Regions from separate parts of the Lysinibacillus sp. FW12 genome, predicted to be linked through region 2. Evidence: riboswitches for the same ligand, from Rfam matches in the RefSeq annotation. Region 2 holds a riboswitch; each other region holds the start of a gene.
The links. A riboswitch is a leader RNA that binds a small molecule or an ion and turns the genes downstream of it on or off. The one in region 2 is predicted to bind S-adenosylmethionine.
Positions count from the first base shown of each region.

Region 1 (3,285 bases), 2.0 Mb from region 2:
TGACATCTGACCAATCTGAAAAGAAGCTTTGAATACTACTCATTGAATTCGCCTCCTAATTCTTCTACCGCAACACCATTTTCTGTAAAATAGGTTAGGGCCTTTTGGACGATATGGGTTTCTCCATGTAAATGCACCACGATGTTCCCAACAATGCCGTTTTTTAATTCAATAATATTAGCTGTTAAAATATTCGGTTGCACATCGTACACCTTCGTGACTTCTGCTAGTAATGGCTTACCCGTACTTTCACCAAGGAATGTTAAACGAATGACACTTCCTGAAACGTTTAACTGCTCAATGAGTGAAGGGGATAAATTACGCTGAGAAATTGTATTTAAAAACTTTCTAGTAGTAAGGTGCTTCGGTTTTGCAAAAAGCTCAATAGCAGTACCAAACTCCACGACCTTACCTGATTCGAGAACAGATACCTCATCACATATTTTCTGAATGACATTCATTTCATGTGTGATGAGTAGGATCGTAATGCCTAACTCGCGGTTAATTTTTAACAACAATTCAAGGATGGCCTCGGTCGTTTCAGGATCGAGTGCACTTGTTGCCTCGTCACTAAGTAAAATCTCTGGCTCTTGTGCTAAGGCACGTGCAATAGCAACTCGTTGCTTTTGCCCACCAGAAAGTTGATTAGGATAGCTATCCAGTTTCTCTGTTAATCCTACAATTTCGGCGTATTTTGCTACACGGTTTTTTACTTCCTTGTCGTTATAGCCTAGTAGTTTTAAAGGCACGGCAATATTGTTGTAAACTGTTGCAGTTTTTAATAGATTAAAATGTTGGAAAATCATTCCTATTTTTTGTCGTGTTTGACGTAATTCATTTAGCGAAAGGGCTGTAATGTCCACATTGTCTATCAGTACTTTTCCCGAAGTAGGACGTTCCAGTAAATTGACACATCGAATAAGTGTACTTTTACCAGCACCACTATAGCCGATAACCCCATGAATTTGTCCCTTTTTCACATGAAGATTGATTCCATCCACAGCTTTAATGATCCCTTTTTTCGTCTTAAATTCTTTCGATATATTTTGTAATTGAATCATACGATATTGCTCCTTTCTCGTCCTTCTAAAAGTGAGAATCTGCTCGTTTTCTCATGAGGAATACGGCAGATTCTTCTGCTAATAGAAGCATATTACCAGCTAGGAATCACAGAACCTTTGAATTCTTCTTCAATGAATTGACGTACTTCCTCAGATTGGTAAGCCTCAACAAACTTTTTAATGGTTGGGTCGTTTTCATTTTCAGCACGTACTACAATGTAATTCACGTATGGTGAGTCAGTAGATTCTAATAGAATAGAGTCTTCTTTAGGATTAATGCCGGCTTCTAGTGCGAAGTTTGTATTAATGGCTGCTACATCTACTTCACTAAGCTGTTTAGGAATTTGAGCCGCCTCTAGTTCAATGAACTGTAAATTCTTTTTATTTTCTTCAACGTCACGGATAGAGGCTGTTAAGTCTGCACCATCCTTTAGCTTAATATAGCCAGCTTCTTGTAAAACAAAGAGGGCACGGGCCCCATTTGTTGGGTCGTTCGGTAAGCCAAATGTGGCACCATCAGGAATATCATCAAATGATTTATATTTTTCAGAGTAAATACCCATTGGATTTAAAATAGTTTTGCCTACTGGTACTAAATCTGTATCGTGATCTTTATTAAATGTGTCCAAGAAAGGCTCATGTTGGTAGCTGTTTGCATCGAGATCGCCTTCAGCTAACGATGTATTTGGTAAAACATAATCAGAAAACGACTTTAGCTCAACTTCTAAGCCTTTTTCTTTTGCTACTTTAGCTGCTACTTCTGCAATTTGCTCGTGTGGACCAGAAGTGACACCAACGACGATTTTATTTTCATCGATTGCCTCAGCTTGACCTTTACTATCTTCTTTAGAGCCACAGCCTGCTAGAGCTGCTACTAATGTAAGACTTGCTAAACCTACTAAAAATTTATTTTTCTTTTTCATGAAAATGACCTCCAAAATGTTTTTATCGGTTTTTTGAAAATAAAAAAACTCTCTTACAAACTAAGAGAGGCTCATGAAAAAGACGTCCTCTCTTATCTATCAAACGAAATTCGTTTGCAGGATTTAGCACCTTCCTTTTAAAAAGGAGGTTGCCGAGCTTCATAGGGCCAGTCCCTCAGCTACTCTTGATAAGAGATTTATAATATTTTTTTGTAATTCCGATAGAACTAATATAATTTATGGGGTATAGTAAGTCAATAAATATTTTTAAAATTTTTTATATTATTATAATTTTTTGTTATGAAAGAGGGAGAACAATGTCTGTAAGAGTAAATTATGGAATTGGTTCATTTGGCAAGGTTATTAGTGCTCGTATTCTAATGGGGACAGACATCATGGAAGGAATTGAGGCGCTCTGTGAGGAGAATCAAATAGAGTCTGCTACAATTGTAAGTTGTATTGGGAGCTTCCAAAAAAGTAGCTTTGTTTATTTAGTACCTGATGAAACATCGCACATTAAAGTCCGTTTTAGTGAAGTCATTGAAAAAGAGGGACCACTCGAATTTATTCAAGGATCTGGTGTTGTCTGTAAACGAGATGGAGGATATGAAACACATTTCCATGGTTCGATGAGTGATCAATGGGGTGTAGTATCAGGTGGACACTTTCTGAAAGGTAGAAATCCCGTTATTACAGCGGACATTGTACTGGCTGAGATTCAAGGCGTTCAGCATATTCGTAGATTGGATGAAGAAACAGGCCATATACAATTTTATCCGCTAGAGCAAGGTTTAGAGCTACCAAGAAAAATCGAAAAATAGCATGCCCTGTAGAGAATGTATGCTACAGGACATAGTAGTATTAAGCGGTAAATAATTGTAATTGTTCAATTCTGTGAATGGCTTCACGTAAGCGTTCCTCGCTGACAAGTAAGCCAACACGTATATACCCTTCGCCATATTGACCGAAGCCATTGCCTGCGGCTACTGCAATATCAGCTTTTTCTAGCAATAAATCAGCAAATTGTTCACTAGTGTAGCCTACAGGTACAGGAAGCCAAGCAAAAAAGGAGCCCTTCGGAGCCGTAACTTGCCAGCCAATTCTTTGAGCTTCTTCAATTAATACATTTCGACGACGTTCATAAGTAGCCCTTAGTTCATCTGCACATTCTTGAGAAGCTGTTAGTGCCACTGCTGCTGCTTGCTGAATTGCAGGGAATTGACTACAAAACAAATGATCTTGAACGAGATTAATAGCCGCAATAATATCGGCGTTACCAACGGCGAAGCCTATACGCCAGC
Region 1 is NZ_CP139094.1:4,257,207-4,260,491, reverse strand. It holds gene SJW71_RS21820 (methionine ABC transporter permease) at 1-43, opposite strand, end outside; gene SJW71_RS21815 (methionine ABC transporter ATP-binding protein) at 36-1,061, opposite strand; gene SJW71_RS21810 (MetQ/NlpA family ABC transporter substrate-binding protein) at 1,154-1,984, opposite strand; SAM riboswitch class I at 2,074-2,179, opposite strand; gene SJW71_RS21805 (PPC domain-containing DNA-binding protein) at 2,302-2,805, shown strand; gene SJW71_RS21800 (pyridoxal phosphate-dependent aminotransferase) at 2,846-3,285, opposite strand, start outside.
Region 1: another riboswitch for S-adenosylmethionine. It lies ahead of SJW71_RS21810 (MetQ/NlpA family ABC transporter substrate-binding protein); the one in region 2 lies ahead of metA (homoserine O-acetyltransferase MetA).

Region 2 (3,285 bases):
ATATTCGAACTTTTATGTATTTCTATACGACCGTTGTCGGCCTTGCCCAGATTTTAAAAATCAAGGATCATCGGCCTCTCATTATACCGATGGGGCTAATTGTTATTGGGCTTTCTCAAATAGTTCACCCAAACATTGTCCATTCGAACAAATATAATAATGAAATTTGGCCAATCTTTTCTTTTTTCATCACCATTCTATTACCGATCCTTTTACTGATTGTGGCGATTATTCGCAATCGCAAAGCGAAAGCTGAAACGAGCGAAATGCCCAAAGCAGAAACAAGCAATGACAATCAAAAAGTCTAATTTCTTTTAAATTAGCAAGAAATTAGACTTTTTATTTGAATTAAATATGATACTCAATTTCGTCAACAAAATCCCATTCATATGGTGTTTCTTGGTATACATAGTAGTTCAACCAGTTCGAGAATAATAAATGGGTGTGGGCACGCCATGTATTAATAGGCTCTTTAGTTGGATCATCGTTTGGAAAGTAGTTTACGGGAACGGCGATATCAAGGCCCTTAGCCACATCACGACTGTATTCATCGGCTAGTGTTGTTGCATCATATTCCAGGTGACCTGTAATCATAATGTTTTTATTATCTTTTGATTGTACGATAAATACCCCTGCATCCTCCGAATAAGATAATAAGCGTAAGTCTGGATGATTGCGTACATCGTCAATTGACACAGAAGTATGACGAGAATGAGGAGCGGTAAATAAATCACTAAAGCCCCGCACTAAATCTACCGTTAAATCGGTAATGACATGGGAATAGACACCAGAACATTTAGCTGAAAGCTCTATCTTTCCAATTCCATAGTGGTGATACAAAGCAGCCTGTGCTCCCCAACAAATATGTAATACGGATGTCACATTCTCTTTGGACCAATCCATAATTTCTGAAATTTCTTGCCAATAGTTGACCTCTTCAAAAGCCAATTTTTCTACTGGCGCCCCTGTAATAATCATGCCATCATAGCGTCGATGACGAATTTGGTTGAATGTCGTATAAAATAGCTGTAAATGAGATTTACTAACATTTTTTGATTCATGTGTGGCAGTGTTTAAAAACGTAATATTGACCTGTAACGGTGTATTCCCTAATAACCGTAATAATTGGAGTTCTGTTTTTTCTTTTTCCGGCATTAAATTTAAAATTAATATATTTAACGGACGAATTTGCTGTGTTTTCGCACGATCCTCTTCCATCACGAAGATTTTTTCCTCACGTAAATGTTCTCCAGCTGGTAAATTTTTCGGAATATTAATTGGCATCTTGCGTTCCCCTCTCTGTTTTCGCTCTCTTTTTCTAAAAATTAAAAAATCCCCCTCATTCCATACGAGATAGAATGAGAAGGATTTTTTTCACGTCCACTCTTATCTCTCAAAGGAATATCCTTTGTTGGAATTAGCACCTTTCTAACACATGTTAGAGGTTGCTGAAGCGTCATAGGGCCATATCCCTCAGCTTCTCTTGATAAGATTATTTAATTACCTTGAATTGTAACATGAACTAGTTAGAATATCAATAATTCATAGAATATTTTGTGATTCGCTATGCATGTTCTTTGTCCATTTGAAGTACACTAAGCTTGCTGTTAGTGGCTTTTCGATATTTAAAATTTATGGTAAACATGCCGTATTTATGTTACCATATAGCTTTAGTAAGAGAGAGGAACGTGAATAGTTTGATTAAAATTGAATTTCCAAAACCAGATGTAGTTATCCGTCAACGTGAACAAGAAGTAAAACCAGGTGATGTGCCAATCACACCTTATTTTGGCTTTATTGATTTCCATAAAATCACACGTGATAAAGGCGGCATTTTCTTATTCTATAATGACAAGAATGAGCTATTATTCGTTGGGAAAGCTCGTAAAATCCGTCAACGTATTAAAAAGCACTTTGAGGATAATGTATCACCGATGAAAAACCACCGTGATGAAGTGTTCAAAATTGAAGTCTATGAAGTAGAAGATCCAATGGAACGTGAAATTTACGAAACATATGCCATTAATACTTTCCGCTCCAAATACAATGTTGATAAAGTCTTTTATTAAGACAAATTACAAAAAGCCGAAATCTCATCATAGTGAGATTTCGGTTTCTTTTTTCACAGGATGGTCATACGATCGATGGGTGTGTTTTGCTTGTTGATGAAGACCTCAATAAGGTTCTGTTCAGGGCTTTTCGATATTTTAAAAACATATGGTTGGGCCTCTTTTCGTTGCTCGCTGCCTTCATTAAGATGAATGATAAGTCTATTTTCCTCTACTTCCATACTTGCTAGTACATTCCCCTTTGAATAATAGACGAGATAATACGTCGCGTCATCTTCATACAATAATTGAATATTGTCCTGAGAAACGATGTTTTTCTGCACATGTTCTGGGACGATAGGTAGTTCACGAATGCTGAGTGGAGTGGTAGGTGGCGTAGCATTACACGCTGCTAACATTAGTAGACACCCTAAACCTAGCAACACTAATTTATTCAGAATGCTCCCCTTTTCTCATCTTTATTCTAAGAAAAAACCTTTTCGCTCTTTCGCAATCCAATCCTCAAGCTCCTGATCATCGCGTTTTACTAGTCTATTGATAAGGACATCATGCCAAATATAATCCTCTAACAAATAGATATGGACAGGGTCATTAGTGATAAAGGCCGTTTCTTGCGCGGAAGGGGAGTGACCATAAATCATTTCCTGACCATCTACCGATAAAATAAACCAATGTGGAGTAGACGTTTTTTTCGTATAGTGTGTGGCCCTATGGCGGTCAATAGTCGCTAAGTGTTCGTCTACATACAGTGTAATGCCATGCACAGGAATACGCTGTGACACTTCTTGAAGGTCTTGCCGTAGCGCATCGTACATATCTTCCCACATCGACAGAATCACTTTTTTCTTTGCATTTCTTAAAAGTGACTGACAGTAATTGAGGATGGACTCCTTACCCTTTAGCATCACGACTTTATGCTCCACTTCCTGAACATTTTCCTCTAGCTTTTCTAATTTCATACTTATCGACGAAAAATTTGTTTGCCAGCGCTGCTCTATTTGCTGTAAAAATACGGACACGGGCATGGCTGAATAGGTCGTTTGTTCTGCGGTCTCTTCTTTCAACACGATCCCTTTTTCTACAAGGATATTTAAAATATCATACACTCTTGCACGCGGTATGCCAGAATTTTTGCTGACCTGATAGGCACTAACATGACTTTGTTGAACGAGTGCCGTATAGGCTTTTGCTTCATATTCTGTAAAACCCATATCTT
Region 2 is NZ_CP139094.1:2,272,378-2,275,662, reverse strand. It holds gene SJW71_RS11655 (GerAB/ArcD/ProY family transporter) at 1-308, shown strand, start outside; gene metA (homoserine O-acetyltransferase MetA) at 349-1,284, opposite strand; SAM riboswitch class I at 1,384-1,493, opposite strand; gene SJW71_RS11645 (nucleotide excision repair endonuclease) at 1,698-2,069, shown strand; gene SJW71_RS11640 (hypothetical protein) at 2,123-2,467, opposite strand; gene SJW71_RS11635 (TrmB family transcriptional regulator) at 2,528-3,285, opposite strand, start outside.

Region 3 (3,285 bases), 1.1 Mb from region 2:
GAATACTTGTGCGCCGTGCTCGTCAATCTTTTGACCTAACATTTCTGCATACACTGTTGCAGGAAGTGGAAGGAATGGAGAACCGAAGCAAGTAGAGAATACTGGTTCTGGTTCTGTTACACCACGTTCAGTTCCAGCAAGTTTAGAAGTGAAACCGCTTAGGAAGTGGTACATTGCTTGCTCTTTTGTTAATTTACTGATTGGAGGTAATACGCCAAACGCATCAGCTGTTAAGAAGATGATAGTTTTTGGATGACCTGCAACAGATGGATCAACAATATTTTCGATGTATTGGATTGGATAAGCAACACGTGTGTTTTCTGTTAATGAACCATCATCATAATCACAAATACGAGTTTCTGGGTCAACAGCTACGTTTTCTAAAACAGAACCGAAGCGGATTGCATTGTAGATTTCTGGTTCTTTTTCAGCAGAAAGGTTGATTGTTTTTGCATAGCAACCACCCTCAATGTTGAACACTCCATTATCAGACCAGCCATGTTCATCGTCACCGATAAGCTTACGATCTGGGTCAGCAGATAAAGTCGTTTTACCAGTACCAGATAGACCGAAGAATAATGCCACATCGCCAGCTTCACCAACGTTTGCTGAACAGTGCATTGAAAGGATTCCTTGTTGTGGTAATAAGTAGTTCATGATACCGAAAATAGATTTTTTCATTTCACCAGCATACTCAGTACCACCAATTAAAATAATTTTCTTTTCAAGTGATACAATGATGAATGTTTCAGAAGATGTACCATCAACTGCAGGATCTGCTTTAAAGTTAGGAGCAGAGATAACTGTGAAGTCTGCAACATGAGAAGCTAATTCTTCTTTAGTTGGACGGATAAATAATTGATGAGCAAAAAGATTGTGCCAAGCGTATTCATTAATCACTTGAATGCTTAATTGAGAATCTTTGTCAGCACCTGCAAAGCCTTTGAATACGAATAACTCGTCACGTTCTTTTAAATATTTTATTACTTTTACATATAGGTTATCGAACACTTCAGAAGAAATAGGTTGGTTGACTTTACCCCAGTCAATTTGATCTTTTGTGCTTTCTTCTTCTACCGTATATTTATCTTTAGGTGAACGACCAGTGTATTTGCCAGTTTCTGCACGAACTGCGCCATCTACTGTTAACATTGCTTCACCACGAGATGTAGCTTTTTCTGCTAATTGTGGTACTGAAAGTTGAACATTAATGTTACCGCCGTTTAATAATTCCTTCAGTTCGTTTGCAATTTCTACTGAATTCATCGATTAAATACCATCCTTTTTTATAGTATTCCCTTGATTTAGAGGGATTTTTTCTTAATTTCAAAAATAGTATAACACAATTGCTTAAATAATCTATACTAATTAAGAAATTATTTTAGAGTTTTTATCACTTTTCAATAAACTGACAAAAAATAATGTTTTTCGAGTAGAATCCAATCAATCCTACTGTAATTAGGCATAAAAATTGAGCCACACATATGTTACCACAAGATGCTAGGTATGTTGTAGGGATTAATTTGCTTCTATTTACATCATCATCCAAGTATGAAAAGTTTTTGTTTAATCAGTTCCTTCCTTTCTATACAGTAATACATCAGAAAATATTTGACAACGTTCGACCTTTTCAGTAACATACAATTGAACGGATACTCTTATCCCGAGCTGGTGGAGGGTCAGGCCCTGTGAAACCCGGCAACCTGCATGAATCATTTCACGACATGCGTTGGTGCCAACCTGATGCAAGGGAACATCCCTTGAACGATAAGAGTGAAAGGTTACGAAGTCATTATTCCTTTCCTCATGTAAAGTAACGTGAGTAAAGGATTTTTTTATTGTTTAAAATGAATGTAAAGGTAAGTATATGTAGTTCTTTCCTTATTATAATGACGGATCTTTCGAAATCCTCGTGTTAAAAGCAGCAGTAACGGCTTGAGAGTTCAATCCTTAGGAGCGGACTTGACATGGGTAATGAGTACCGTATTCATACACAACTACTTTTCGTAAAAGTAATAGGAGGAAAACCAAATGACAAACCGTCGACTGTTTACATCAGAGAGTGTAACAGAAGGACATCCAGATAAAATTTGTGACCAAATCTCGGATGCCATTTTAGATGCTATTTTAGCAGAAGATCCAAATGCACGTGTAGCGTGTGAAACTACTGTAACAACAGGATTAGTATTAGTAGCAGGAGAAATTACAACTTCTACTTATGTAGATATTAAAGGTATCGTTCGTGATACTGTAGCCGAAATAGGCTATACACGCGGTAAATATGGCTTTGATGCTGAAAACTTAGCCGTGCTTGTGGCTATTGGTGAACAATCACCGGATATTGCACAAGGTGTTGACCAAGCATTAGAAGCGCGTGAAGGCTCAATGACAGATGCTGATATTGAAGCTATTGGTGCTGGTGACCAAGGTCTAATGTTTGGTTACGCATGTAATGAAACACCAGAGTTAATGCCACTACCAATTAGTTTAGCACACAAATTAGCACGTCGTTTAACAGAAGTACGTAAATCAGGAGAATTAGCATATTTACGTCCTGATGGTAAAACTCAAGTAACGATTGAGTATGATGACAATAATGTACCAGTACGTGTGGATACTATTGTTATTTCAACACAGCATGATGAAGAGGCAACACTGGATCAAATTCAAGCAGATTTAAAAGAATTTGTTATTGGACCTGTTGTGCCAAGTGAATTATTAGATGCTAACACGAAATATTTCATCAACCCAACTGGCCGTTTTGTAATCGGTGGACCAAAAGGAGATGCTGGGTTAACAGGACGTAAAATCATTGTTGATACATACGGTGGTTACGCGCGTCATGGTGGTGGAGCATTCTCAGGTAAGGATGCGACAAAGGTAGACCGTTCAGCAGCTTATGCAGCACGTTATGTAGCGAAAAATATTGTAGCAGCTGGATTAGCAGACCGCGCTGAGGTACAACTTGCCTATGCGATTGGTGTTGCACAACCTGTTTCCATTGCTGTCGATACATTTGGTACAGGCAGAGTGAAAGAAAGTGAAATCGTAGAATGGGTTCGTGAACTATTTGATCTACGCCCAGCAGGTATAATTAAAATGCTGGATCTACGCCGTCCGATCTATAAACAAACTGCAGCATATGGTCATTTTGGCCGCACTGACTTAAATGTGCCATGGGAACAAATCGATAAAGCTGATGCACTTCGAGAAAAAGCACATCTGTAAACTATTGAACTAAAGTAATGAAGTCGTTAGAACGTTATTCTAGTGTACTAATATGCA
Region 3 is NZ_CP139094.1:1,203,937-1,207,221, forward strand. It holds gene pckA (phosphoenolpyruvate carboxykinase (ATP)) at 1-1,266, opposite strand, end outside; SAM riboswitch class I at 1,656-1,774, shown strand; gene metK (methionine adenosyltransferase) at 2,032-3,228, shown strand.
Region 3: another riboswitch for S-adenosylmethionine. It lies ahead of metK (methionine adenosyltransferase); the one in region 2 lies ahead of metA (homoserine O-acetyltransferase MetA).